3 regions of the Streptomyces sp. NPDC037013 genome follow, and region 2 is predicted to be linked to each of the others. Evidence: predicted binding sites of a transcription regulator. Region 2 holds the regulator's gene; each other region holds the start of a gene.
The links. The regulator HspR, encoded in region 2, represses chaperone genes until heat shock. The targets are predictions, from matches to a motif close to TTGAGNNNNNNNNNCTCAA.
Positions count from the first base shown of each region.

Region 1: lon (endopeptidase La) is a predicted target of HspR. The motif match lies at 3,705-3,723, and genes of this name have one in related genera.
Region 3: dnaK (molecular chaperone DnaK) is a predicted target of HspR. The motif match lies at 2,912-2,930, and genes of this name have one in related genera.

Region 1 covers NZ_JBVJRV010000002.1:899,079-908,537, reverse strand. Annotated here, with positions in the region: gene ACZ7DY_RS09150 (MarR family winged helix-turn-helix transcriptional regulator) at 1-104, opposite strand, end outside; gene ACZ7DY_RS09145 (lysozyme) at 362-1,195, shown strand; gene lon (endopeptidase La) at 1,262-3,682, opposite strand; gene ACZ7DY_RS09135 (methyltransferase) at 3,932-4,969, shown strand; gene ACZ7DY_RS09130 (GNAT family N-acetyltransferase) at 5,032-5,673, shown strand; gene ACZ7DY_RS09125 (rhomboid-like protein) at 5,600-6,430, opposite strand; gene ACZ7DY_RS09120 (spermidine synthase family protein) at 6,807-7,484, shown strand; gene ACZ7DY_RS09115 (response regulator transcription factor) at 7,550-8,290, shown strand; gene ACZ7DY_RS09110 (sensor histidine kinase) at 8,304-9,383, shown strand.
Region 2 covers NZ_JBVJRV010000006.1:419,328-428,786, forward strand. Annotated here, with positions in the region: gene dnaK (molecular chaperone DnaK) at 1-55, shown strand, start outside; gene grpE (nucleotide exchange factor GrpE) at 55-762, shown strand; gene dnaJ (molecular chaperone DnaJ) at 805-1,998, shown strand; gene ACZ7DY_RS24160 (heat shock protein transcriptional repressor HspR) at 2,000-2,464, shown strand; gene ACZ7DY_RS24165 (hypothetical protein) at 2,575-3,090, shown strand; gene ACZ7DY_RS24170 (helix-turn-helix transcriptional regulator) at 3,349-4,323, opposite strand; gene ACZ7DY_RS24175 (helix-turn-helix transcriptional regulator) at 4,493-5,473, opposite strand; gene ACZ7DY_RS24180 (LuxR C-terminal-related transcriptional regulator) at 5,511-6,596, opposite strand; gene ACZ7DY_RS24185 (helix-turn-helix transcriptional regulator) at 6,593-7,582, opposite strand; gene ACZ7DY_RS24190 (hypothetical protein) at 7,956-8,315, shown strand; gene ACZ7DY_RS24195 (pyridoxamine 5'-phosphate oxidase family protein) at 8,702-9,226, opposite strand; gene clpB (ATP-dependent chaperone ClpB) at 9,410-9,459, shown strand, end outside.
Region 3 covers NZ_JBVJRV010000001.1:201,321-210,779, forward strand. Annotated here, with positions in the region: gene ACZ7DY_RS00910 (DUF6345 domain-containing protein) at 1-1,424, opposite strand, end outside; gene ACZ7DY_RS00915 (hypothetical protein) at 1,727-1,954, shown strand; gene ACZ7DY_RS00920 (DUF4190 domain-containing protein) at 1,979-2,254, opposite strand; gene ACZ7DY_RS00925 (OsmC family protein) at 2,425-2,850, shown strand; gene dnaK (molecular chaperone DnaK) at 3,000-4,859, shown strand; gene narI (respiratory nitrate reductase subunit gamma) at 4,881-5,606, opposite strand; gene narJ (nitrate reductase molybdenum cofactor assembly chaperone) at 5,603-6,181, opposite strand; gene narH (nitrate reductase subunit beta) at 6,178-7,839, opposite strand; gene ACZ7DY_RS00950 (nitrate reductase subunit alpha) at 7,839-9,459, opposite strand, start outside.

The DNA of each region.
Region 1 (9,459 bases), on a different contig from region 2:
ATCAGCAGCGACAACTCCCGCTCCAGGGCGAGGAACTCACGGTCCTCGCCCTGTTCCACGCCGTCCTGCGCGCCGCGCTCCACGCCCTCTTCTGCAGCACCCATGTCCCGCTTTCCCGATTCTGAAAGTTGTCGCCGGAAGGCTCTCGCGCCGCGGCCGTGGCGACAGCGGCCTGACCAGTATTTCGCAAGGTCGTGACCGTGCCGCCCCGATGGCGGCGTCACAGGAGTGGACCAACGGCAGAAGCCTGGACCCCTTCCCCGGCGGCGGTCTACGTGCGTAGCTTTTCAAGTGACATGTTCACACCACTGCATGTCGACAGGTCCCCACCGAGCACCACCGAGGCCTTCGGAGGCACGCCATGCCCGTGCACAGACCCGGACCGGCCCGCCGCTCGCGCTTGTCGCCGGCGGGGGTCCTCCTCGCAGCCCTTTCCGCCCTCTCCCTCCTCCTGGCGCTCCCCACGGCGGCCAGTGCGGACGACGTACCGCCGCGCGGCTCCGCCCGCCTCGGCCAGGGCGTCATCGAACACGACGGCCAGGGCGGTCTGCCCAGCGGCGGTGACGCCGTGCAGACCGAGGGCGTCGACGTCAGCAGCCACCAGGGCAACGTCGCCTGGTCGACCCTGTGGAACAGCGGGGTGAAGTGGGCCTACGTCAAGGCCACCGAGAGCACCTCGTACAAGAACCCCTACTTCGCGCAGCAGTACAACGGCGCCTACAACGTGGGCATGATCCGCGGCGCGTACCACTTCGCGACGCCCGACACCTCGAGCGGTGCCACCCAGGCCAACTACTTCGCGAGCAGTGGCGGGGGCTGGTCGCGTGACGGCAGGACGCTGCCGGGCGCGCTGGACATCGAGTGGAACCCCTACGGCGCGGCCTGCTACGGCAAGTCCCAGTCGGCGATGGTCAGCTGGATCGCGGACTTCCTGAACACCTACCGGGCGCGCACCGGCCGCGACGCCGTGATCTACACCGCCACCAGCTGGTGGAAGCAGTGCACCGGCAACTACGGCGGCTTCGGCGCGAGCAACCCGCTGTGGATCGCCCGTTACGACACGAGTCCGGGCGAACTCCCGGCCGGCTGGGACTTCCAGACGATGTGGCAGTACACGTCCTCAGGACCGACGGTCGGCGACCACAACAAGTTCAACGGCGCCTACGACAGGGTGCAGGCGCTCGCCAACGGCTGAGCGGGTCCCCCCGCGCACGCGAACGGCGGCCGTCCCGGTGCGGGTCGGCCGCCGTTCCCCTGTCCGCTACGCCGCGGCCGGGATCCTCACCTCGGCCTCGGTGAGGGCCAGTTCGAGCACCTGGCGGACATCCGTCACCGCGTGCACGTCGAGCTTCTCCAGGACCTCGGCGGGGACGTCGTCGAGGTCCGCCTCGTTGCGCTTCGGGATGATCACCGTGGTGATGCCGGCCCGGTGGGCGGCGAGCAGCTTCTGCTTGACGCCACCGATCGGCAGGACCCGGCCGGTCAGCGAGACCTCACCGGTCATCGCCACGTCCGTGCGGACGAGCCGCCCGCTGAGCAGCGAGGCGAGGGCGGTCGTCAGCGTGATGCCCGCGCTCGGCCCGTCCTTCGGCACGGCGCCCGCCGGGAAGTGGACGTGTACGCCGCGGTCCTTCAAGTCGCCGACGGGCAGCTCCAGTTCGGCGCCGTGCGAGCGCAGGAAGCTCAGCGCGATCTGCGCCGACTCCTTCATGACGTCGCCGAGCTGGCCGGTGAGCGTGAGCCCGGAGGCGCCGGTCTCCGGGTCGGCGAGCGACGCCTCCACGAACAGCACGTCGCCGCCGGCCCCGGTGACCGCGAGCCCGGTCGCCACGCCCGGCACCGCCGTGCGCCGCTCGGCCGGGTCCTGGGCGGACTCGGGCACGTGGTGCGGGCGCCCGATCAGGCCCCGCAGGTCCTCGTCCGTGACGGTGAACGGCAGTTCGCGCTCGCCCAGTTCGTGCTGGGCCGCCACCTTGCGGAGCAGCCGCGCGACGGACCGTTCGAGGTTGCGTACGCCCGCTTCGCGCGTGTACTCACCGGCGAGCTTGCGCAGCGCGCTCTCGTCGAGGGCGACCTCGTCCTTCTCCAGGCCCGCCCGCTCCAGCTGGCGCGGGAGCAGGTGGTCGCGGGCGATGACGATCTTCTCGTCCTCGGTGTAGCCGTCGAGGCGGACGAGCTCCATGCGGTCGAGCAGCGCCTCCGGGATGGCTTCCAGGACGTTGGCCGTGGCGAGGAACACCACGTCGCTCAGGTCGAGTTCGACCTCCAGGTAGTGGTCGCGGAAGGTGTGGTTCTGCGCCGGGTCGAGGACTTCGAGGAGGGCGGCGGCCGGGTCGCCCCGGAAGTCCGAGCCCACCTTGTCGATCTCGTCGAGGAGGACGACCGGGTTCATCGATCCGGCCTCCTTGATGGCCCGCACGATCCGTCCGGGCAGCGCCCCCACGTACGTACGGCGGTGGCCGCGGATCTCCGCCTCGTCGCGGACGCCGCCGAGCGCGACCCGCACGAACTTGCGGCCCATGGCGTGCGCGACGGACTCGCCGAGCGAGGTCTTGCCGACGCCGGGCGGGCCGACGAGGGCGAGCACGGCGCCGCCGCGGCGCCCGCCGACGACCCCGAGGCCGCGCTCGGAGCGGCGCTTGCGCACCGCGAGGTACTCGGTGATGCGCTCCTTGACGTCCTGCAGCCCGGAGTGTTCGGCGTCGAGGATCTCCTGGGCGCCCTTGATGTCGTACGCGTCCTCGGTGCGTTCGTTCCAGGGCAGTTCGAGGACGGTGTCGAGCCAGGTCCTGATCCAGGAGCCCTCGGGCGACTGGTCGCTGGCGCGCTCCAGCTTGTCGACCTCCTTGAGGGCGGCCTCGCGGACCTTCTCCGGCAGGTCGGCGGCCTCGACGCGGGCGCGGTAGTCGTCGGACTCCTCGGCCGCGTCCTTGCTGTCGCCGTTGAGCTCGCGCAGCTCCTTGCGGACCGCGTCGAGCTGGCGGCGGAGCAGGAACTCGCGCTGCTGCTTGTCCACGCCCTCCTGTACGTCCTTGGCGATGGACTCGGCGACGTCCTGCTCGGCGAGGTGCTCGCGCAGCTGCTCGGTGGCGAGCTTCAGGCGGGCGACCGCGTCCTCGGTCTCCAGGAGTTCGATCTTCTGCTGGGTGGTGAGGAACGGCGAGTATCCGGAGTTGTCGGCGAGCGCGGAGACGTCGTCGATCTGCGTGACGCGGTCGACGACCTGCCAGGCGCCGCGCTTCTTCAGCCAGCTGGTGGCGAGCGCCTTGTACTCCTTGACGAGCTCGGTCACATGGCCGGGCAGCGGCTCGGGGACGACGTCGTCGAGCTGCTGGCCCTCGACCCACAGGGCCGCCCCGGGCCCGGTCGTGCCGGCGCCGATCCGCACCCGGTCACGGCCGCGGATGAGGGCGCCGGGGTCGCCGTCGGAGAGGCGCCCGACCTGCTCGACGGTGCCGAGGACGCCGGTCGCGGCGTACGTCCCGTCGATGCGCGGAACAAGCAGCACCTTCGGCTTGCTGTCGCCACTGGAGCGCGCGGCGGCCTGGGCGGCCTCGACCGCGGCCCGCACGTCCGCGTCGGACAGATCGAAGGGCACCACCATGCCGGGCAGGACGACCTCGTCGTCGAGCGGCAGCACCGGCAGGGTGAGCGACGTGTACGTGGTGGACTCAGCAGCCATGATCTCCCCTTCGGCATTCAAGTTGAGCTATACCGGCTCAATGCTCATGAGCGCCGCGTTGTTCCCCCAACCGTGTTCGCTGTGAGCGATCAGGCGTGATGAAGCGGAGGGCGGGGAGGGGGCCGGGGTCCGGCTGCGGGCCCAGGGCTCATTTCCGGTCACGTATCCCGGGGGATGGCCTCCCGGTGGCGTTCCCTCGCGGCCGTTCCGTTGGGACCGTGGACGCTCCGACTCTCACGGAGGGCATCCATGGTCGACACACCCGGGATCGGCGGCGACGGCGGGCAGGACGTGGTCGGTCAGCTCGTGGAGCACGCGTTGGGGCACCTCTTCTCGGCGGCGCTGCGCACGGCGGCGCGCTGCCGGATGGCCGACCATCTGGCGGCGGGACCGCGCACCGCCGCCCAGCTGGCCGAGGCCACCGGCACGCACCCCGGACATCTGCGCCGCGTCCTGCGCCACCTCGCCACGCGCGGCATCTTCCGTGAGGACGCCGCGGGAGCGTTCCACCTCACGCCGGTCGGGGATGCGCTGCGCACGGACGTGCCGTACTCGCTGCACGCGGCGGTCCTCATGCTGACCGACCCGTCGTTCCAGCGGACCTCGGCCGCCCTGGAGGAGACGGTGCGCAAGGCGGGCCCGTCCTTCGAGCGGCTCTTCGGGAAGCCCTTCTTCGCCCACCTGGCCGAGGACCCCGCGCTGCGGGAGCTGTTCGACCACGGCATGAGCTCGCTCTCGGGCCCGGTCGACGTGGTGGTCGCCGGCACGTACCCCTTCCCGGAGAAGGGCACCGTGGTGGACGTCGGCGGAGGCCGGGGCGGGCTGCTGCGCGAGGTCCTGCGCGAGCGGCCCGGCCTGACGGGCGTCCTCTACGACCAGGCGCCGGCCGTGAGCACCCACGTGCTGGCCGGGGACGACGTGGTGCGGGGCCGGTGGCGGGCGGAGTCGGGGGACTTCTTCGCCTCGGTCCCCGACGGCGGCGACCTCTACGTGCTCAAGCACGTCCTGCACGACTGGCCCGACGACGCCTGTCTGCGGATCCTGCGCAACTGCCGGGCGGCGATGGCGCCGGACGCGCGCCTGGTGATCGTCGACTGCGTCCTGCCCACCGGCAACGCGCCCCACGTCGGCAAGACCCTGGACCTGGCGATGGCATCGGTCATCGACGGCCGGGAGCGGACGGAGGACGAGTTCTCCGCGCTGCTCACCGGGGCGGGGCTGCGGCTGACCCGGATCCTGCCGACGGAGACGTTCCCCTCGATCGTGGAGGCGGAGGCGGCGGGGTAGCGCGCGGAGCGGGGAGGGTCGACGCCACCCTCCCCGCCGGGACGAAGATCATCACGTGCAGAATGACGCTCATGTCGACAACGAACCCTCAGAGGCCGGGCCTTGCCGCCCCGCGTGCGGCGACGCCCGACGACGCCGAGACGATAGGCAACGCTCTGGCACGCGCCTTCGACGACGACCCGATGATGCGCTGGTTCTTCCCCGACGCCGCCACGCGTGAGAGCGGGCTCGGCCGCTACTTCGCCACCATCTTCACCCGGCAGTACGCCCGCCACGGCGTCTGCGAGCTCACCTCGGCGGCCGCCGCCTTCTGGGTGCCGCCGGGCGCCCAGGACAAGGCCGTCCCCGACGAGGAGACGCTCCAGGAGCTCGCGGGGATCCTGGGCGACCGCGCCCCGCTCTTCCGCGAGGCGGCCGCCGCGGCCGCGGGCCACGGCCCCCAGGAGCCCCACTGGTATCTGGCCGTGCTCGGCGCCGACCCGGCCGCGCAGGGCCTCGGTCACGGTGCCGCGCTGCTCCGCTCGGGCCTGGCCAAGGCCGACGCGGCCGGCCTCCCCGCCTACCTGGAGTCCTCCAAGCCGGAGAACCTCCCCTTCTACGAGCACTTCGGCTTCACGGTGCTCGGTGAGGTCAATCTCCCCGGGGGCGGACCGACCCTGTGGGCGATGCGCCGCGCACCGCTGCGGCCGGCCGGCACCGCCTGAGCAGCGGCCAGGTCGAGACGCCGATCACCAGCGCGAGCAGGTGGCCCCAGTTCGTCATCGGATCGGTGAACGCGATCAGGTCGTCGACCAGCATCCAGCCGAAGCCCGCGAGGACGGCCCAGCGCAGCCACGGCACGAGGAGCCCGGCGAGCGCGCCGACGCTGGCGGCCACGCCGAAGCTGATGCCGTAGTCGAGCCGGTGCAGCGAACTGTCGGGCAGCCGCCCCGCCAGCACCGAGAAGGCGACCGGGACCTCGGTCACGAGCGTGGCCACGACGTGACCGAGGAGGAAGACACCGGCGGTGCGCAGCCCCCCGATGCGGCGCTCCAGCGCGGTGAGCACCAGCAGGAAGCCCAGCGCGTACGGGGAGGTGATGCCGCCCGCGATCCACAGGGCACTGGCGACAAGGACGAGGACGGGACGGTGCGCGAGGTGCGCCACGTCCGTGCTGGAGCCCTGCAGGAGCGAGGAGACGAGGTCGGGGTCGGCGTACCGCGCGACCATCGAGGTGACGGCGAGGACGAGCGCGTACCCGAAGGTGAACGGCGTGCCGGTGGGCGTGGGCAGGAGCCGCCAGGGGCGCGCTCTGCCGATGACGCCCGGCAGGCGGTCCGCACGCGCGCGTGGCCCGCGGGACGCGTCGGGCAGGGGGTCGCCGGGCGAGGAGTCCCGCGGCGGGGAGCTTCTCGGCGGGGCCTGACGCGTGGTCTGTCTCGGTATTCCGTTCAGAGTGCCGGGCGTCTCGGGGCCGGGCACTCCAGGGCCGGCCGCACCCCCGCTCGACGGCGACCGTCCACCGGACGGCGCGTGTCTGCTGGACGGCTTCTCTCCGCCGGACGCCGCCTCGTCGCACGGCGGCCCTCCTGCCCGCGTCCCGGTGCCCGGCGTCTTCGTGCCGGACGTGTCCTCGGCGGGCTGCACGCTCTGGTTCACGGGTGAGGCGCTCCTTCCGTCCCGCCCAACCCTTTGCCCTCTTTTCCGGTGTTGTCTATGACCGGCGCCACGTGAGGTGCGTCTCACAACAGTTCCACGGCAACCCGGGGGGCGCGTTCTGCGTTGCGCGCTCCGGCCGGGCGGGGACGGCGGGAAAAACAGGGCGGGCCGGGCGGCGCCCCGAAATACGCTGGGCGCCATGCACACCCACACCACCGCCCCCGTCGTGCTCGACCGGCGCGAGGGTCCTCACGGCGAGGTCGTCCTGCGGCGCCACGGTGAGCTGCTGCAGATCATCGCCAACGGCTGTTTCCTCATGGACACCTCCGACGGCCGCTCCGAGCGACGGCTCGTCGACGCGGCCCGCGACGCCCTGGACGACCGCCCCGGCCCGGCCGTGCTCATCGGCGGCCTCGGCGTCGGCTTCTCCCTCGCACACGCCGCCGCCGACCCCCGGTGGGGACGCATCACCGTGGTGGAGCGCGAGCGCGCGATCATCGACTGGCACGGCGGCGGACCGCTCGCCGGACTGACCTCGACCGCGCTCGCCGACCCACGTACGCAGATTCTTCACACCGATCTCGTCACATACGTCGCCGAGGCCACGGAGACGTACGACGCGCTCTGTCTGGACATCGACAACGGCCCCGACTGGACGGTGACGGAGGGCAACAACTCCCTTTACTCACCTGCCGGTCTGACGGCCTGCAAAGCACGTCTGAACCCCGGCGGAGTGCTCGCCGTCTGGTCCGCACAGCCCTCGTCCGCTTTCGACGACGCTCTACGGAATGCCGGATTCCAGAGGGTACGGACGGAAGAGATCCCCGTTGCCCGAGGCGTCCCGGACGTGGTCCACCTCGGCGTCAGGGCTGCGTAGCCGAGGTGCCTTCGCGACCCGTACTCTGCTGACCGAACACAAGCGATCAGTGTCAGGGGCGGGCGATGGAGCAGACACACACCTCCCACAACAGCGCCACGGCGGCGACGCCGGGCGCACAGCGCCGGGTGCTGGTGGTCGAGGACGACCCGACGATCGTCGACGCCATCGCCGCCCGGCTGCGTGCCGAGGGTTTTGTCGTGCAAACGGCCGGCGACGGCCCTTCGGCGGTCGACACCGCCCAGGCGTGGCAGCCCGACCTGCTCATCCTCGACATCATGCTGCCGGGCTTCGACGGCCTCGAGGTGTGCCGCCGGGTCCAGGCCCAGCGTCCCGTCCCGGTGCTCATGCTCACCGCGCGTGACGACGAGACGGACATGCTGGTCGGGCTCGGCGTCGGCGCCGACGACTACATGACGAAGCCGTTCTCCATGCGGGAGCTGGCGGCCCGCGTGCACGTCCTGCTGCGCCGGGTCGAGCGGGCCGCGCTCGCCGCGACCACGCCCCGCAGCGGCATCCTCCGCCTCGGCGAGCTGGAGATCGACCACGCCCAGCGGCGTGTGCGGGTGCGCAGCGAGGACGTCCACCTCACCCCCACCGAGTTCGACCTGCTGGTATGCCTGGCCAACACCCCGCGTGCCGTCCTCTCCCGCGAGCAGCTGCTCGCGGAGGTGTGGGACTGGGCCGACGCCTCGGGCACCCGTACCGTCGACAGCCACATCAAGGCGCTGCGCCGGAAGATCGGTGCGGAGCGGATCCGTACCGTGCACGGCGTCGGGTACGCCCTGGAGACTCCCACCCCGTGAGGCGGGTCGTGCGATGAGCGGACCCTTCCAAGGACTGCGACCGTTCTCCATCAAGACCAAGCTCGGCGCCTTGGTGGTCGTCTCGGTGTTCATCACCACGGGCCTGCTCCTGGTGGCGATGGAGACCGAGACCGAGCTGCGCTTCATCACCGTCTTCTCGGTGATCGCCACCCTCCTCATCACCCAGTTCGTGGCGCACAGCCTCACCGCCCCGCTCGACGAGATGAACGCGGTGGCCCGCGCCGTCTCGCACGGCGACTACACGCGCCGGGTGCGCGGCGCCGACCGGCGCGACGAGCTGGGCGACGTGGCCTCCACGATCAACGCCATGGCGGACGACCTGGAGGCCCAGGACACCCAGCGCAAGGAGCTCGTCGCCAACGTCTCGCACGAGCTGCGCACCCCCATCGCGGCGCTGCGCGCGGTCCTGGAGAACGTCGTCGACGGCGTCTCGGCCGCCGACCCCGAGACGATGCGCACGGCCCTGAAGCAGACCGAGCGCCTGGGACGGCTCGTCGAGACCCTCCTGGACCTCTCCCGCCTGGACAACGGCGTGGTGCCGCTCAAGGCCCGCCGCTTCGAGGTGTGGCCCTATCTGTCGGGCGTCCTGAAGGAGGCCAACATGGTGGCCTCCGCGCGCGCGGGCATCGCGTCGGGCTCCGGCAGCCACACGCGTACGGACGTCCATCTGCACCTCGACGTCTCGCCGCCGGAGCTGACGGCCCACGCGGACGCGGAGCGGCTCCACCAGGTCGTGGCGAACCTCATCGACAACGCGGTCAAGCACAGCCCGCCGCACGGGCGCGTGACGGTACGGGCCCGGCGCGGCCCCTACCCCGAGTCCCTGGACCTGGAAGTGCTCGACGAGGGCCCCGGCATCCCGGAGTCGGAGTGGCACCGCGTCTTCGAGCGCTTCAACCGCGGCAGCCATGCGGGCGCCCCCGGGAAGGGCTCGGGGAACGACGGCGGCACGGGGCTCGGGCTCGCCATCGCGCGGTGGGCGGTCGATCTCCACGGAGGCCACATCGGGGTGGCCGAATCCCCTCGCGGCTGCCGGATCCAGGTCACTCTTCCGGGCCTGCCCGGAGCGTGAAGTTGACGTAGGGTTCGAGTGGAAGCGTTTCGCCGGTGCTGCTCAGGGGCACTCGGGAGCCGCTGCCGCGCGTAGA
Region 2 (9,459 bases):
CGCCGAGATCGTGGACGACGAGAAGCCCGGTGACGCGAAGGGTGGCGCTGCCTGATGACCGAGGAGACCCCGGGTTTCGGCGAGAACGCCGAGAACACCGACGTCCCCTCTGGCGCCACCCCTGATGACGCGGCGCCGAAGGCCGCCGAGCCCTCCACCGAGGAGGGCCCGGCGGCCCCGGCCGGGGACGCGGAAAGCAAGACGTCCGCCCAGGACTCGAACGTGACGGGCCTGACCGCCCAGCTGGACCAGGTGCGCACCGCGCTCGACGAGCGCACCGCGGACCTCCAGCGGCTGCAGGCCGAGTACCAGAACTACCGCCGTCGGGTGGAGCGGGACAAGGTGACGGTGAAGGAGATCGCCTCGGCGAACCTCCTCTCCGAGCTCCTCCCCACCCTCGACGACATCGGCCGCGCCCGTGACCACGGTGAGCTGGTGGGCGGCTTCAAGTCGGTGGCCGAGTCCCTCGAGACGGTCGTCGCCAAGCTGGGCCTCCAGCAGTTCGGCAAGGAGGGCGAGCCCTTCGACCCGACGATCCACGAGGCCCTGATGCACAGCTACGCACCGGACGTCACCGAGACGACGTGCGTCGCGATCCTGCAGCCGGGGTATCGCATCGGCGAGCGCACCATCCGCCCCGCGCGGGTGGCCGTCGCCGAGCCGCAGCCCGGCGCGCAGACGGTCAAGGGCGAGACGGCAGAGGCGGACGCCGGGCCGGCCGAGCCGACGGACAAGGACAGCGGTGGCCCGGACGAGGGCTGACGTTGCACTGACGAGCGACTACCGGAAGGGGGTGCGTCGGGGATGAGCACCAAGGACTTCATCGAGAAGGACTACTACAAGGTCCTCGGCGTCCCCAAGGACGCCACCGAAGCCGAGATCAAGAAGGCGTACCGGAAGCTCGCCCGCGAGAACCACCCGGACGCCAACAAGGGCAACACCAAGGCGGAGGAGCGCTTCAAGGAGATCTCCGAGGCGAACGACGTCCTCGGCGACCCCAAGAAGCGCAAGGAGTACGACGAAGCGCGTGCTCTCTTCGGCAACGGAGGATTCCGGCAAGGCCCCGGAGGCGGCGGCGGCTCGTTCAACTTCGACCTGGGCGACCTCTTCGGAGGCGGCGCCCCGGGTGGCGGTGGAGCGGCCGGCGGCGGCTTCGGGGGCGGTCTCGGTGACGTCTTCGGGGGCCTGTTCAACCGCGGCGGCGCGGGTGCCGGTTCCGGCACGCGTACGCAGCCGAGGCGCGGCCAGGACATCGAGTCCGAGGTCACGCTGAGTTTCACGGAGGCGGTGGACGGTGCCACGGTGCCGCTGCGCATGTCCTCCCAGGCCGCCTGCAAGGCGTGTTCCGGCACCGGCGACAAGAACGGCACACCGCGCGTGTGCCCGACCTGCGTCGGCACCGGGCAGGTCTCGCGGGGCGGCGGCGGAGGGTTCTCCCTCACCGACCCGTGCATGGACTGCAAGGGCCGCGGGCTGATCGCCCAGGACCCCTGCGAGGTCTGCGGCGGCAGCGGCCGCGCCAAGTCGTCCCGGACGATGCAGGTGCGGATCCCGGCCGGCGTCTCGGACGGGCAGCGCATCCGCCTGCGCGGCAAGGGCGCTCCCGGCGAGCGCGGCGGCCCGGCCGGCGACCTGTACGTGGTCGTGCACGTCGACGCCCACCCGGTCTTCGGCCGCAAGGGCGACAACCTCACGGTCACGGTGCCCGTCACGTATCCCGAGGCGGCGCTCGGCGGCGAGGTGAAGGTGCCCACCCTGGGCGGCCCTCCGGTCACCCTGAAGCTCCCCGCCGGCACCCCCAACGGCCGTACGATGCGGGCCCGCGGAAAGGGCGCGGTCCGCAAGGACGGCACCCGGGGCGACCTCCTCGTGACGGTCGAGGTCGCGGTTCCGACGTCGCTCAGCGACGGGGCGAAGGAAGCGCTGGAGTCCTACCGCAAGGCGACCGCGGACGATGACCCGCGGGCAGATCTGTTCCAGGCCGCGAAGGGAGCATGAGATGGACGGCCGTCGTCGACAGTCCGGTTTCAGTAGGGCGTACCAACTCACCGACGAGACGCCGGTGTACGTCATCTCGGTCGCCGCACAGCTGAGCGGCCTGCACCCCCAGACCCTGCGGCAGTACGACCGCCTGGGCCTGGTCTCCCCGGACCGCACCGCCGGCCGCGGCCGCCGTTACTCCGCCCGCGACATCGAACTGCTGCGCACCGTGCAGCAGTTGTCGCAGGAGGAGGGCATCAACCTCGCCGGCATCAAGCGCATCATCGAGCTGGAGAACCAGGTCGCCGCGCTCCAGTCCCGCGTCGCGGAACTCTCCGCGGCCGTGGAGGGTGCCGCCGCCGCCATGCAGCAGCGTGAGGCGGCGGTGCACGCCTCGTACCGCCGTGACCTCGTCCCCTACCAGGACGTGCAGCAGGCGAGCGCGCTGGTGGTGTGGCGTCCCAAGCGGGCGACGGAGCAGTAGTTTCCGCGGTCCGAGCGGGCTGAGTACGCTGAAGCGGGGCCGGGAGGTGGCAACCTCCCGGCCCCGCTCTGATGTGGACCGACCGCTCAAACGGGGAAGTTGATCTGACCATGGCCATGGTGGGGCTGTTCTGGATCGCCGAGGGCGATGTATACGTGGGCGCGAAACCCAGCGGGCTCGCCCCAGGGGTGCGCCTGACGCAGGAGGGCGTGGTGGCCCTCGGCGACAAACAGTCCGGCATGTGGCCGTGGGAGGACGTACGGGCGCTGACCGTCGACGACGTCCCGGTGAAGTCCCTGAAACGGCACGTGGGCGTCGCGTTCGACCTGGTCCTCACGGTCGGACTCGGCGGCGGCGACGAGGCACCGACGATGACGGTCCGCCTCACGGGCCCCGAGGACGCCGACGGCGCCGACACGGAACTGACGGCATACACGGCCGCGGCGGTCGGCTACTCCCGCACGGAGTACGACCTCTCCCGCGAACTCCTCTCCCGCCTCACACAGGGCGCGGGCACACTCCTCACCACGCTCTCCGCGATGGCGGAATGGGGCCGCCGCCACGAGGGCGGCTCCCCACGGGCGGCGGAACGGGAGGCTTTGTTGCGGGAGTGGTTGGAGGGCTGAGCCCGCCCCCTGAGAGCGCCCCGGGCACGGCTACGGGGGAGCAGCCGGCCCGGGACGCTCAGGGGAAGCGAGGGCCCGCATGGTGTCGACAGGCGGGACCGCTCGCAGACGGCGGGGAGTGCACTCGGCACGCCCATCCGTCGCCCTCCACTCTGCGCCGGGGCGGGCGGGGGCGGAAGCGTCATCTTGTTGCGGTGCAGTGAGCTGAGGAGGGCGCGGAACGGGGCGAATGCGGATGTTATGACCTATCGGGGTGGGTCATCCGGTTCGGTCGAGGATGCCGGACCGGCCGATCAGATACCCGAGTTGGGCGCGGCTGTGGCTGCCGAGGGTGGCGGCGAGTTTGGCGATGTGGACGCGGGCGGTGCGGATGTTCATGCCGAGCCGGTCGGCGATCTCGGCGTCGGTCAGCCCTTCGACGAGGAGGCCGGCGATGGCGTGTTGGCGGCTGGTGACGCCGTTCTCGGAGGGTTCGGGTGCGGCTTGCGGCCACATGGGGGTGGCGAGCCCCCACAGCCGCCAGAAGGTGGTGGCGAAGTACTCGACGAGGGCCGGATGGCGCAGTTCGAGGGCGACGCTGCGGTCCTTGCTCGCGGGGATGAAGGCGACGGTCCTGTCGAAGACGAAGAGCCGGTCGGTGACCTCGTCGAGGGTGCGGGCCTCGGTGTCTCCGTCGAGCTGCTCGAAGTAGGCGAGCACGGGCAGAGAATGGCGCGATGTGTGCTGGTAGAGGGTGCGCATACGGCATCCCCGGGTGAGGATCGCCTGGTCCCGGGGGAAGACTTCGGCCAAGGTCTCCGGCGGCCGCGTCCCACCGGGCTGTACGGCGAGGAACTCCTCCGTGACCTCGCTCATGGCCCGGTCGATCGCCGAGTTGATGCGGTCGAGGCCGTCCAGGACGGTGAGGGCGGGGCTGCCGGTGCCGGGTCCGGACGAAGCGTAGAGCGGTATCAACGCGTCGAGGACGGCACTGATCCGCAGCTCCCGCAGCCCCTGGTCGGCGACGTGCTCCTCGATGGTGCGGATCAGGCGGGGCAGGGCGACGGCGGGCGCCGTGGGACGCACCCACTGCAGGTCGTCGCGGACGAGCCGGAGCAGGCCCAGGTCCAGGAGGCAGGGCGCGGGTTCGGCCTCACTGTGATGGATCAGGCCGGCACGCAGGGCGCGGGCGTAGACGGAGAGCCCCGCCTCACAGAGCTCGTCGACGGCGTGCGGCAAGTGTTCCGTGGCCATGCGGGCCCCTCCTGCCTGGTTGAAGCGACGCGATTGTATGCAGGCGGGTGAATCGGAGGCCGGACGCGATGGTTGAACTGGCTGCTTCCGGACGTCGGTTCCAGGCCGGACGTTCCCGCTCCCCGGCCCGGCCCCGGCCCAGGGCCCCGCACTCCTCGTACCGGCGCCCTCACTGCTCCTGATCGAGGATGCCGGACTGCCCGATGAGGTAGCCGAGTTGAGCGCGGCTGTGGCTGCCGAGGGTGGCGGCGAGTCGGGCGATGTGGACGCGGGCGGTACGGATGTTCATGCCGAGCCGGGTGGCGATCTCGGCGTCGGTGAGGCCTTCCACGAGGAGTTCGGCGATGGCGTGCTGACGGGTGGTGACACCCTTCTCGGCGGGCTGCGGGGCGGTGCGGGGGTACAGGGGGGTGGCCAGGCGCCACAGGCGCCAGAAGGTGGTGGCGAGGTATTCGACGAGGGCGGGAACGCGGAGCTCCAGAGCGATGCTGCGGTCCTTGCTCGCGGGGATGAAGGCCACGGTCCGGTCGAAGACGAAGAGGCGCTCGGTGACCTCGCTCAGGGTGCGGGCCTCGATGTCGCCGTGGAGCTGCTCGTAGTGGGCGAGCACGGGCAGGGCGTGCCGCGACGTGTGCTGGTAGAGGGTGCGCATGCGGACCCCTCGGGACAGGAATTCCTGCTCACGGGCGCGGGTGCGCAGGAGGGAGTCGGGGGGCCGGGTCCCTCCGGGCTGAATGAGGAGGACTTCGCGGCAGGCGTCGTTGCCGGCCTGTTCCACCGCAGCGTCGATGCGGGGCAGGCCTTGGAGGACGCTGATGGCAGAGGTCGTGAGGTCGAGCGATTCCGCCGTGGAGGCGTCGTGGCTGAGGAACCCCTCGAAGATTTCGGTCAGTCTCTCCTCCCGGCGGCGGTGCCGGGCCACCTGGTCCTCGATGGTGCGCAGGAGCCGGGGGAGCACGATGGCCGGGGCGGTGGGACGCAGCCAGCCCATGTCGTCGACGTCGGGATGGAGAAGGCCGAAGTCGATGAGGCAGGGAGCCGGCCGGGCATCCGTGTGGGGGATCCGCCCTTCGCGCAGGGCCCGGGTGTAGACGGACAGGCCCGTCTCGCACAACTCGTCGACGGAGTGCGGCGGATGCTCCGAAGCCATGAGTGATACCTCCCTGCCCCGTTGAAGCGTCGCGATTCTAGACAGGGCGCCTCGGCACGGGGGTGGGGTGCCGGTTCACCTGTCTGCTTTCGTGCGTCTCACCGGGGGGGAACGGAGTCGAGGTCGCGTCGGCCGGCCGCAGGATGCCGGACCGCCCGATGAGGTAGCCGAGTTGGGCGCGGCTGTGGCTGCCGAGGGTGGCGGCGAGTTTGGCGATGTGGACGCGGGCGGTACGGACGTTCATGCCGAGGCGTTCGGCGATCTCGGCGTCCGTGAGGCCTTCGACGAGGAGGTCGGCGATCGCACGCTGGCGAGCGCTGATTCCCTTGCTCGCCGGAAGCGGTTGTGGCTTCGGGTACATGGGGGCGGCCAGGCCCCAGAGCCGCTCGAAGCCGGAGACCAGCTGCCGGACGATGTCCGGATGCCGTACTTCCAGGGCCGTGCCGCCGTCGGTGTCCGACGGGATGTAGACGAGCGCGCGGTCGATGGCGAAGAGGCGTGGGGGCAGTTCGTCGAGCGTACGGACTTCCGTGTCGCCTTCGAGCCGTTCGTAGTAGCCGAGGGTCGGGAGCGAGTGGCGCGTGGTGTGCTGATAGAGCGTGCGCATCCGGACACCGCGGGACAGGATCTGCTGCGTCCTCGGCAGCGCTTCGTCCAGGAGGTCGGCGGGCCGGGCGCCTCCCGGCTGAATGATCAGCAACTCCCGGCGCGCCTGGTCCAAGGCCTGGTTGAGGACTTCACGGATGCGGGTCTTGCCCACCAGTTCCTTGACAGGACGGGGCTCTTGGCCGGGTTCCCGCTCCGGGCGGAGCGCCCAGAGGGGCTGAAGGCGGGACGCCAGACCGGCGCCTGCGCGTCTTGCGTCGGCGATGTCGTCCTCGATACGGCTGAGGAGCCGGGGCAGGACCGCGGTGGGCGGAGCCGGCAGCAGCCATCGCGGGTCGCCGGGTGCCGCGTACAGAAGTCCGTGCTCGATCAGGCACGGCGCCTGGTCGGCGTCCTCGCACGGTATGCCGCTCTCCCGCAGGGCCCGGGTGTACAACGCCGTGCCGGCGTCGCAGAAGTCGTCCGGGTCGTGGGAGTGGGGCAGGGGGCTGGAGAAGGGGCGCCGAGCGATGGTCACTTCGGGCGGTCCTGGTCGAGGATCCCCGACTGGGCGATGAGATAGCCGAGCTGGGCCCGGCTGCCGCTGCCGAGGGCGGCGGCGATCTTGGCTATGTGGGCGCGGCAGGTGCGGACGTTCATGCCGAGGCGGCGGGCGATGGCTTCGTCGACGTGGCCCTCGATGAGCAGTTTGGCTATGGAGCGCTGGACGCCGGTGATGCCGTCGGTCGATGGTGCGTAGGGCGCCTCGTCGAGCAGTGGTGCCGCTCTCTGCCAGAGCTGTTCGAAGACATTCGCCAGGTACTGGACGAGTCCTGGATGACGGAGTTCCAGGGCCGTTTGACGGTCTTCGCGGGCCGGGATGAACGCGACGGTCCGATCGAAGATCATCAGCCGTTCGATGAGCTCTTCGAGGGTGCGTACTTCCACCTTGCCTTGCCGCATGTGCTCGGCGTAGGCGATGGTGGTCTGGCTGTGGCGTGCGGTGTGCTGATAGAGCGTCCGCATCCTGATGCCCCGGTCCAGGATGCTCTGGCTCTGTTTCACGGCCTCGGTGACGATTGCCTCGCTGCGGCCGCCCCCCGGCTGGACGGTGATGACCTCCGACTGGCATTCGGCTATGGCGACTTGTATGGCCGCGTTGATACGGCCCCCGCCTTCCAGAACGGTGATCGAATGGGCTGTCGGCCGGTCCTGGGCGCTGATGGCCATAAATGGCTCGAAAGTTTCGGCCAGCTCGTTGGCGAGGGTCCTCCGTTCCTGAATCTCGCGCTCGATGGGACGGAGTCGTTGAGCGAGCGCCGAAGTGGGTGGAACTGGGCGGAGCCAGTCCGCGTCGTCCGGGTCGGGCACCAAGAGGGCGAAATCCATGAGACACGGCGCGGCTTCCGCTTCCGCGCGCCGCAGGCGTCCGGTGCGCAGCGCATTGGCGTAGAGCCGCTGACCTTCATCACATAGTTCAGCCATGGCATGTGGATGTGCCCTAATTGAGCTGTTTGTGGTCATGGCTCCACCCCCCAGGGTCCTGAACGTGCAGGAACATGATGCATCGGTCCTGTGGTGTTCGCATGGCTGAATGAGCCATCGTCTTGGAAGGCCGGGGGAGAGTCGCGATGGAAGTGAGGACGAAGCCCGCTATGCGCCAGGGAAAGCTTCGCTCGGTACTTGTCTGTGCCTTCTCCGTTGGGTTGGCTGTCGGTGCCTTCAGTGCTCTTGGCACGAACCCGGTCACCGACGCCGTTGCACCGACCACGTCCGTGTCGGCCGGGCCGCCGTCGGACGTCATCTGGGACGCCGTTCCGCAAGGAGATGTGATCTGGGCGTCCGCTTCGAAGGGGGACGTCATCTGGGCGTCCACTCCGAAGGGGGGCATCGCGTAATGAGCACCCCTCCCGACGACCGTACCTTTCGCCGAGAAATGGCCACCGCCTATCGGTCCGGGTGGCACTTCATCGACCTGGTGACCGCGATCCCCCACCGCGGCGACTCGTTGATGGTGACCCTGCTCGGTGAGCCGATCGTCGTCACGCGTGACGACGAGGAGGAGATCAGGGCCTATCGGTGCCTGCGCCGGCCCCGCGGGGCGCCGCAGCCCGTGCGGTGTGCCATTCGGTACGGGATGGTCTTCGTCAATCTCGACCGGCGTGACCACCAGGTGGTCGGCGACGGCCGGGACCAGCAGGACCGGGACGCCGCGAACGCCCCGGACAACATCACAGCCACCCCCCGCAGTGCCTGACGCGATTCCCCCGTCGTTGTAAATCGCGCAGGCGCTTCCCCCAGCAGCGGCGCCACCGTGGACCTGAACACGGTGGCGCCGCTGTGGCGTGCGCGCGCCCACGCCCCGGCTCACATTCCGGTCGCGCCCCGGCCCAAGCCTCATCCCTGGGCCCGCGCCCACGCCCCGGACCACTCCCACGCCCGGGCGCGCCTCAGCCCCGGGCCCGCGCCCACGCCCCGGCTCACGTCCCACGCCCCGGCCCACACCTCACCCCCGGGCCCACACCTCACCCTCCGGCCCACACCTCACCCCCGGGCCCACACCTCACCCTCCGGCCCGCGCCTCATCCCCGGGCCCACGCCCAACGCCCCCGCCCACGCCCCACCACCCCCCGGCCCCCCGCCTCACCCCTTCCCCAGCGCCCGGGTCAATGTGATCTCGATCAGGACCCGGGCCGGGTTCGGGGTCGGTCTGCGGCCGTAGCGCTCCTCGTAGTGGTCCTCCGCCTCCGCCACCGCCTCCGGTTCCGTCCTGATCCGGGCCCGGCCCTCCAGCGTCGCCCAGCGCCGGCCCGCGAACTGGCATACCGCCACCCGTGCCCCGCCGCCGTCCGCTTCCGCCTCCGCCGCCGCGCGGATGTGGGCGACCTTCCGGCTCGTCCCGCGCGCCAGGACCCGGGCGACGCCCGCCTTCGGGTCGTACGTCACGCCGACCGGCACCACGTGCGGCGTGCCGTCGGGGCGCAGGGTCGTCAGCGTGCAGAGGTGCCGTTCGCGCCAGAAGGCCAGGTAGGCCTCCGGTGGGTCGCAGGGGTCGATCCGGGGTGCCGGCCGGGAGCCCGCCGCGGGGCTCGGGGCAGGGCTGGGGGCAGAGCTGGGGGTGGGGGCAGGGGTGGGGGTGCTCTGGGGGGTCTCGGGGTTCGTGGTCATGGGCCGGAACTTAGCCGCCCGGACTTCCGCCCTCCTCCTTGAGTGGAATAGACTCAACTTTGTGTACGTTGACCAAGTCAGTGTTACCGACAGGGCCTGGCATGGAACCCGTGAGCCCGTAGGGCCGTAGAACGAGGCCGACGCGGTGGGCCCCCCGGGACCCCGTAAGGAGGAGAAACGCACGTGGACGCCGAGCTGACCAACAGGAGCCGGGACGCCATCAACGCGGCCAC
Region 3 (9,459 bases), on a different contig from region 2:
TGGGCGAGCAGCGTGCGCTGCGCGGCGTCGAGCGCCCTGCGCGGGTCGCGCTCCAGCGGCGCCGCCGACGCGGTGCCGCCCTTGGGCTGTGGCGGCGACACCTCGGTGCTCGGCTCGCGGGTGACGCCGGTGGGCCTGCGGGTGGCGATCTGCGCCTGCACGGGCGTGCCGTCGTTGTCGAGGCCGACGCGGATGAGGCCGCGGCCCGGCGTGATGACGGGGACGCCGTCGAAGACCTGCCGGAACGTGACGTGGGTCTGGAGCGAGACCGGGCGTCCGACCTCGGAGCCGTCCTTCGTCCCGGAGTTCTGCATCAGGTCGTGCACGCTGTCGACGACCAGCTCGGCGCCCTCGGCGTACCGTTCGGCGAACCCGCGCGCCGTCTCGATCGCCCGCTCGGTGGGCAGCTGCTGGGTGTTGCGGTGGTTGGGCTCGGCGAGCCGCACCCAGCGGACGCCCTGCGGCGCGGTGGAGATGACGCGGTCGCCGGAGGCCGCGCTGAGCACGCCCATCCGCTCGATCTGCACGTCCTGCGTCGCCGCCGACGGGAAGTCGGCGAGCTCTGCGAGAGAGGCGAGTTCGGCGCTCGGGTCCCGGGGCGCCAGCTGGACGATCTGCTGCCGGCCGGGGAGCTGGGTGAGCAGCTCCCTGACGCCTTGGCGGGCGTAGTACCAGCGCCACGCGTACCAGGTGTCCGGCACGTGCTCGCGGTAGAAGTTCCGCTCGGTGTTGAGGCGGTTGGTGGCCTCGGCCTGGGTGGCGCCGACGGCGCAGACCGAGGGGGCCTGGCCGTGGTAGATGTCCCAGCTGGCATTGAGCCACGCGTCGCAGTACGTCTGCCCCGAGCGCCACTTCTCCCAGAACTTCTTGCCGTAGTCGCCGCTGTCGATGGAGACGGTCTCGAAGCCGAAGAGCATGCGGAAGCCGATGTTGGGCCCGCCCCAGGTGCGGATCGGCGAGTGGCCGCCGGTGACCTTGAGCGAGTCGCACGTCGACCAGAAGACGTAGTTCACCTTCTCGTTGCCGAGCGCCATCCGGTTGGAGACCGCGTCGCTGCGGCCGTCCCAGGCGGCACCGAGCGGCGCGAAGAAGACGCCGTTGCCGTCCATGCCGCCGTGGCCGGAGTGGTAGACGGCGACGACGGCGTCCATGCCGTACCTGTCCTGCCAGTTGTCGTACGTCTCCTCGTACGCCCACACCTGCGCGCCGCCGTCGGCGAACCAGAAGTTGCGGTCGTAGAACTGCTGGAGGTACCCCAGCCAGCCGGTGGCGTCCTCGTGCGTGTGGTAGAGCGTCGCCTGGTTGACGAACTTCTGGATGCTGAAGGCACCCCACCAGCCGAAGGTCGAGTCCCGGTCGCCGGCGGCGCCGGGCTTCTCCGGTTCGAGTGGCGACGGACCGCGGTCCGAGTAGTTGATGCGCATGGGCCTACCCCCTGAGACGATCTCCTCGCTGTCCTGCGCGAGGGGCCTCAAAGTGTCACCGCGGCCGCGCCTTGCCCAGTTGCCATTCCGGCCATAGGCCCCACGTCACGGGCCCGTTCCCGCACCCCAGGGGCCTCTGTGGCGCGCCGCCGCACACAACGTGTTCGGATCCGGCCGACGCGCACCTGCGGCCCCTGCTCGAACACCCCGCTGACCCGGCGCGGCCCGTTTCTCACCCCGAGGGGCTCCGCGCACCAGCCGCCGCCTTGCCCAAAAAATCGAACAGGTGCTCTAATCTGGGAATGGACCGCAACGCCTTCCCCACGGACCTCCTGGAGGCCCAGACAGCCTGGTATGTCACGTACGGGCAGCTCGCCACCGCGGCCGTCGACGGGACGGCCGCGCACCGGAGGCGGCTGCTCGGCCTCTCCCGGCTGATCGCCGCGCATCCCTACTGGCAGACGCCGGCCGGCACGCCCGCGGCGCGGGTCGCGCTCAAGGAGCTCGCGCGCGTGAAGGCGTTCTCGTGAGCCGCGCCGCGTCCCGGGGCCGGGTCAGCCGCCGATGTACCAGCTGAAGCCGCCGGACGCGGCGACGCTCAGCAGCACGATGAAGAGGATCACGTCCACGATGCCCAGGACCAGGGCCGCCTTCGCCATGCCCTCGCTGCCCCGGTGCTGGCGCAGGGCGACGGCGCCGAAGATGATCGCGAGCGGTCCGAGCACGACGCTGAAGAAGAACACGCCGACGATGCCGCAGACGAGTCCGGCCACCGCGAGGCCGTTCGTGCGGGAACCGGAAGTCGCTGACGGGTTGCCGTAGAACGACATGGTCATACTCCTCGGGGGTCGCGTTCCAGTCTTGCGTGACGCGATTCCGAGTGCCCCGGAACCAGTCGCGTACTCCGCGCCCGGCGCGGAGTGTGATCGGATGGTGGCCGCGGGACTTCCGACCACGGAACCGCGCCGATTCACGGAACCGCATTGAAGGGAACTGCATCGTGGCAACCACGCGCTCCGCGCACACGGTCTGGGAAGGCTCTCTGACGGAGGGCTCGGGCACCGTCACCTTCGACTCCTCCGGCATCGGGGAGCAGGCGGTGTCCTGGCCGTCGCGCGCCGAAGAGGCCAACGGCAAGACCAGCCCGGAGGAGCTGATCGCCGCCGCGCACTCCAGCTGCTTCTCGATGGCGCTGTCGCACGGCCTGACCGGCGCGGGCACCCCGCCCACCCGGCTCACCACCTCCGCCGACGTGACCTTCCAGCCCGGCACCGGCATCACCGGCATCCACCTCACCGTCGAGGGTGAGGTCCCGGGCCTCGACGAGGCCGCCTTCGTCTCGGCCGCCGAGGACGCCAAGGCCAACTGCCCGGTGAGCCAGGCGCTCTCGGGCACGACCATCACGCTTTCGGCCAAGCTGGCCTGAGCCAGCGCCCGTTGACGCTGCCGTCACCCCCTTCGGGGTGGCGGCATTGTCGTGTACGGCATTGACAAGAACCCGCTCAAGTTTTGTGATGGAGAACGGAGTAGACCTGGATACGGGGGACGTGAGCTCGCGGCGGAAGGGACTGGATCATGGCACGTGCGGTCGGGATCGATCTCGGGACGACGAACTCAGTGGTGGCCGTACTGGAGGGCGGTGAGCCCACCGTCGTCGCCAACGCGGAGGGGGCGCGCACCACCCCCTCGGTCGTCGCGTTCGCGAAGAACGGCGACGTCCTGGTGGGCGAGGTCGCCAAGCGGCAGGCGGTCACCAACGTGGAGCGCACCGCGCGCTCCGTCAAACGCCATATGGGCGACGGCGGTTGGCGCTTCCCGGAGGAGGGCTCCGTGGACGGCACCCGCCTCACCGCGCAGGAGCTGTCCGCGCGCGTCCTGCAGAAACTCAAGCGCGACGCCGAGTCCTACCTCGGCGAGGACGTCACCGACGCGGTGGTCACGGTCCCCGCGTACTTCGACGACACCCAGCGCCAGGCCACCAAGGAGGCCGGTGAGATCGCCGGGCTCAACGTCCTGCGCATCATCAACGAACCGACGGCGGCGGCCCTCGCGTACGGCCTCGACAAGGGCGAGGACGAGACGGTCCTCGTCTTCGACCTCGGCGGGGGCACCTTCGACGTCTCGCTCCTGGAGATGGGCGAGGGGGTCATCGAGGTGAAGGCCACCAACGGGGACACCCGGCTCGGCGGCGACGACTGGGACCAGCGGATCGTCGAGTACCTGGTGCGCCAGTTCAAGAATGGGCACGGTGTGGACCTCGGCAAGGACAAGATGGCGCTCCAGCGCCTGCGCGAAGCGGCCGAGAAGGCGAAGATCGAGCTCTCCTCGTCGAGCGAGACCGACATCAACCTGCCGTACATCACGGCGTCGGCGGAGGGCCCGCTGCACCTCGCCGAGAAAATGACGCGCGCTCAGTTCCAGGAGCTCACCGCTGACTTGCTCGACCGCTGCAAGGAACCCTTCCACCAAGCGGTGAAGGACGCGGGCGTCAAGCTCTCCGCCGTGGACCACGTGATCCTGGTGGGCGGCTCCACGCGGATGCCCGCGGTGACGGACCTGGTCAGGGAACTCACCGGCAAGGACCCGCACAAAGGAGTCAACCCCGACGAAGTCGTGGCGCTCGGCGCCGCCCTGCAGGCCGGGGTGATCCGCGGCGACGTCAAGGACGTCCTGCTGCTCGACGTGACGCCGCTCTCCCTCGGGATCGAGACCAAGGGCGGCATCATGACCAAGCTCATCGAGCGCAACACCACCATCCCCACCCGGCGTTCGGAGACCTTCTCCACCGCCGAGGACAACCAGCCATCGGTCGGCATCCAGGTCTTCCAGGGCGAACGGGAGATCGCCGCGTACAACAAGAAGCTCGGCGTCTTCGACCTGACCGGGCTGCCGCCCGCGCCGCGCGGCGTCCCCAAGATCGAGGTCACCTTCGACATCGACGCCAACGGCATCATGCACGTCTCGGCGAAGGACGAGGCCACCGGACGTGAGCAGCGCATGACCGTGACCGGCGGCTCCGCGCTGCCCAAGGACGACATCAACCGCATGGTGCGGGAGGCCGAGGAGCACGCGGAGGAGGACCGCAGGCGCCGGGAGGCGGCGGAGACCCGCAACCAGGCGGAGCAGCTCGTCTACCAGACGGAGCGGTTCCTGCGGGACAGCGGCGACAAGGTGCCCGCCGGGACGAAAGACGAAGTGGGTTCCGCAGCAGCCGAGTTGAAGGAACTCCTCAAGGACCGGCCCGACGACACGAAGGCCCTGCGCGCCGGCATCGAGAAGTTGGCCGCGGTGAGCCAGAAGATGGGCCAGGCCATGTACGCGGCCGCCGGTGAGGGCGCCCCGGAGCAGCCGCCCACGGAGGCCGGCGCCGAGGAGAGCGTGGTGGACGCCGAGATCGTGGACGAGGACGACCGGAACAAGGGCGGCACGCAGTAGACGGCGGGGGAGCGGCCGGGCTCACGAACCCGTCCGCTCCCAGCCCCGCCGCTCCGGCCGCGCCCCGACCCGCTTCGGGTCCCGGCTGCGGTAGACCACGTACGGCCTGAAGAGGTACTGCACCGGCGCGCTGAACATGTGGATCAGCCGGGTGAAGGGCAGCAGCGCGAAGAGCAGCATGCCGATGACGGCGTGGATCTGGAAGGTGAGCGGGACGCCCACCATGCGGTCCACGTCGGGCTGGAGGGTGAACAGGCTGCGGGACCACGGGGCGAGCGACTCGCGGTAGTTGTACCCCTCCTCCAGGCCGGAGTTGGTCAGCTTGGCCCACATGCCCATGACGATCGCCGCCAGCAGCACGACGTACATCACCTTGTCGTTGACGGTGGTCGCCCGGAATACCGGCGCGTTGGTGCGGCGGCGGTAGAGCAGCATCAGGATGCCGAGCACCGCGAGGGCGCCCGCCGCCGTGCCGCCCCACAGCGACAGCTTGTGGTACGTGCTCTCGTTCAGGCCGACGCCGTCCGTCCACGACTCCGGCACGAACAGGCCCATCAGATGGCCGACGAGCACGAAGAGGATGCCGTAGTGGAACATCGGCGACGCGATGTTCAGCAGCTTCGACTCGTAGACCTGGGAGGAACGGGTCGTCCAGCCGAACTTGTCGTAGCGGTAGCGCCAGACGATGCCGGCGACGAGCAGGACGAAGGCGACGTAGGGGAGCACGCCCCACAGCAGCGTTTTCATGACGGGCGCTCCCCGATGAGTGCGAAGGGTTGGAGGCCGACGTCCTCGCGCGGCGGCCCGGAGCGGGCCAGGGCCAGCGCCTCGGCGCGGTCCTTGGGCGAGGGGCCCGGCAGCGTCGCGCACACCGCCTCGACGACCGCCGCGTAGGGCGTGCCGACGTCGGTGAGCGCGATCCGCAGCAGTTCGAGACCGCTGCGGTGCTCGGTGAGGAGCACCGGCCCCGCCTGCGCGGAGAACTCCAGGACCGCGGGCAGGAAGTCAGGCAGCTCCTCGCCGGTGAATTCCAGGCCGTGTTCCCGGTAGACCTCCTTGAAGCGGACCAGGGCCATGCCGCGCCGCCGGGTGTCGCCCTCCCGCCACCAGCTCAGGTACAGGCTGTGGCGGTTCTTGAAGTCGAAGACCTGCACGTAGTGCGCGGCGAGTTCGCGGGGCCCGGTGGTCGCGGCGTACTCGAGGAAGCCGCCGAGCTCCGGGGGCGCGGCCGCGGTCAGCAGCGGCAACCGCTCGCGGAACTCGTCGTCGGGGTAGGCGAGGCAGAGCGCGGCGGCCTGGTAGAGCAGGGTGTGGCGGGTCACTTGTCGTCCTCTTCCCTGGCGGCGTGGGCCTTCTCGACCGCGCTGGGCTCCTCGTCGGCTGTCTGCCGGGCCCGCAGCGTGTGGAAGTTCTCGATGGTGACCAGCGGCAGCTGTCTGCGGCCGGAGTCCTGCCCGAACGGTCCGTCGTCGCCCATGCCGGGCCCGCCCTCGTAGTCGAGGCTGCAGGAGTCCGGGAGCGCCGATTCCTCCAGGCGCTGGGCGTCGGCGACGGCCGCGGTCGGGATGACGTACCGGTCCTCGTACTTGGCGATGGCCAGCAGCCGGTACATCTCCTCGATCTGGGGGCCCGACATCCCCACCGCGGCGGCGGCCGAACCGTCCGGCCGGTCACCGAGGTTGATGGCCCGCATGTGGGCCCGCATGGCCGCCAGCTTCTCCAGCGAGGCGCGCACCGGGCCAACGTCGCCCGCCGTGAAGATCTCCGCGAGGTATTCGAGGGGGATGCGCAGCGTGTCGATGGCGCCGAACAGATTGCCCAGGTCCTCCCCGTCGTGGCCGGTCTCGGTGAGCGCATCCACCACCGGGGAGAGCGGCGGGATGTACCAGACCATCGGCATGGTGCGGTACTCCGGGTGCAGGGGGAGCGCCACCTTGTACGTGCTGATCAGCGCGTGCACGGGGGAGCGGCGCGCCGCCTCGATCCAGTCGTGGGTGATCCCGGACCGCTCGGCGTCGCGGCGCACCTCCGGGTCGTCGGGGTCGAGAAAGACCCCCAACTGCGCCTCGTAGAGCCTGTGTTCGTCGGGCTCGGAGGCCGCCGCCGTCACCTTGTCCGGGTCGTACAGGATCACGCCGAGGTAGCGCAGCCGACCCACGCACGTCTCGGAGCAGACCGTCGGCAGGCCCACCTCGATTCGCGGGTAGCACATGGTGCACTTCTCGGCCTTGCCGGTGCGGTGGTTGAAGTAGACCTTCTTGTACGGGCAGCCCGTCACGCACTTGCGCCAGCCCCGGCAGTGGTCCTGGTCGACGAGGACGATGCCGTCCTCCGACCGCTTGTACATCGCGCCGGACGGGCAGGACGCCACGCACGCCGGGTTGAGGCAGTGCTCGCAGATCCGCGGCAGATAGAACATGAAGGTCTGCTCGAAGGCGAACTTCACCTTGTCGGCAGCCTGTTGGCGGGTCTTGGCGACCATGGGGTCCAGATGGCCGTGCTCGGTGGTGCCGCCGAGGTTGTCGTCCCAGTTCGACGACCACTCGATCTTCATGGGCTTGCCGGAGATCAGGGAGCGCGGCTCGGCCACCGGGTAGTCGTCGCCGAGCGGGGCGTCGGTGAGATTGCGGTACTCGTACGTCCAGGGCTCGTAGTAGTCCTTGATCTCCGGCAGCTTGGGGTTGGAGAAGATCTCCAGGAGCGACTTGATCCGGCCGCCGTTCTTCAGCTTGAGGTCGCCGCGCTTGTTCAGCTCCCAGCCGCCGCGCCACTTCTCCTGGTCCTCGTAGCGGCGCGGATAGCCCTGTCCCGGCCGGGTCTCGACGTTGTTGAACCAGACGTACTCCATGCCGTCGCGGTTGGTCCACGCCTGCTTGCAGGTGACCGAGCAGGTGTGGCACCCGATGCACTTGTCGAGGTTCATGACCATCGCGATCTGGGCCATGACGCGTCGTCCGCCGGTGGCTTCGCCTCGGGGCATCAGTACTGCACCTCCTGGCCGCGACGGCGGATGACCGTCACCTCGTCGCGCTGGTTGCCCGTCGGGCCGAGATAGTTGAACGCCCATGACAACTGCGCGTAACCGCCGATGAGATGGGACGGCTTGAGGATGAGGCGGGTCAGCGAGTTGTGGATGCCGCCGCGTCTGCCGGTGGCCTCCGCCTTGGGGACGTTCACGGTGCGTTCCTGCGCGTGGTGCATGAAGACCGTGCCGGCCGGCATGCGGTGCGAGACGATCGCGCGGGCCACCACCACGCCGTTGCGGTTGACGGCCTCGATCCAGTCGTTGTCCTTGACGCCGATCGCGTCCGCGTCCTGCGGTGCCATCCAGATGCACTGGCCGCCGCGGGAGAGCGAGAGCATGAAGAGGTTGTCCTGGTACTCGGAGTGGATCGACCACTTGTTGTGCGGGGTGAGGTAACGGACCGTCACCTCCTTCTCCCCGTCCGGGCCGAGCCGTGGCTCGCCGAAGAGCCGGTTCATGTCCAGCGGCGGCCGGTAGACGGGCATCGCCTCGCCCAGCTCGTGCATCCAGTCGTGGTCGAGGAAGAAGTGCTGGCGCCCGGTGAGCGTGTGCCAGGGCTTGAGGTGCTCGGTGTTGAGTGTGAACGCCGTGTACCTGCGCCCGCCGGACTCGCTGCCGCTCCACTCCGGCGAGGTGATCACCGGGACGGGCGCGGCCTGCGTGTCGGCGTACGTGATGCGCTTGCCCTCGTGCTCGGCGGCCAGGTGCGCCATCTCCTGGCCGGTGCGCGCCTCCAGGGTGTGGAAACCCTGCGTGGCCAGGCGGCCGTTGGTCGTGCCGGAGAGCGCGAGGATCGTGTTGGCGGCCTTCACCGCCGTGTCCAGGGCGGGGCGCCCGTCGGCCGGTCCGCCGCGCACGACGCCGTTGCGCTCGCGCAACTCGTCGACTTCATGGTCGGGATTGAACGAGATCCCCTTCACCGGCAGCCCGAGCTTCTCCACCAGCGGGCCGAGCGCGGCGAACTTCGCGCCGATCGCGGTGTAGTCGCGCTCCACGACCGTCAGGTTCGGCATCGTCCTGCCCGGCACCGGCTCGCACTCGCCCTTGCGCCAGTCCAGGACCACGCCGCCGGGCTGCGCGGTCTCGCCCGGGGTGTCGTGCTGGAGCGCGGTGGCGACGACGTCCTTGCGCACGCCCAGGTGGTCCACAGCCAGTTCGCTGAGCCGGTCGGCGATGGCGCGGAAGGTGTCGAAGTCGGTGCGGGCCTGCCAGGGCGGGTCGACGGCCGGCGTGAACGAGTGCACGTAGGGGTGCATGTCGGTGGTCGACAGGTCGTGCTTCTCGTACCAGGTGGCCGCGGGCAGCACCACGTCGGAGAGGAGCGTGGAGGACGTCTGGCGGAAGTCCAGCGAGACGAGCAGGTCGAGCTTGCCCTCGGGCGCCTGATCCCGCCAGGTCACCGTCGAGGGGCGCTCGCCGGGCACCGCCTCCTCGGCGCGCAGCGAGGAGTGCGTGCCGAGCAGGTGCTTGGTGAAGTACTCGGCGCCCTTCGCGGACGAGCCGAGGAGGTTGGCGCGCCACAGCGTCAGGACGCGCGGCCAATTCTCCGGCGCGTCCGGGTCCTCGCAGGCGAAC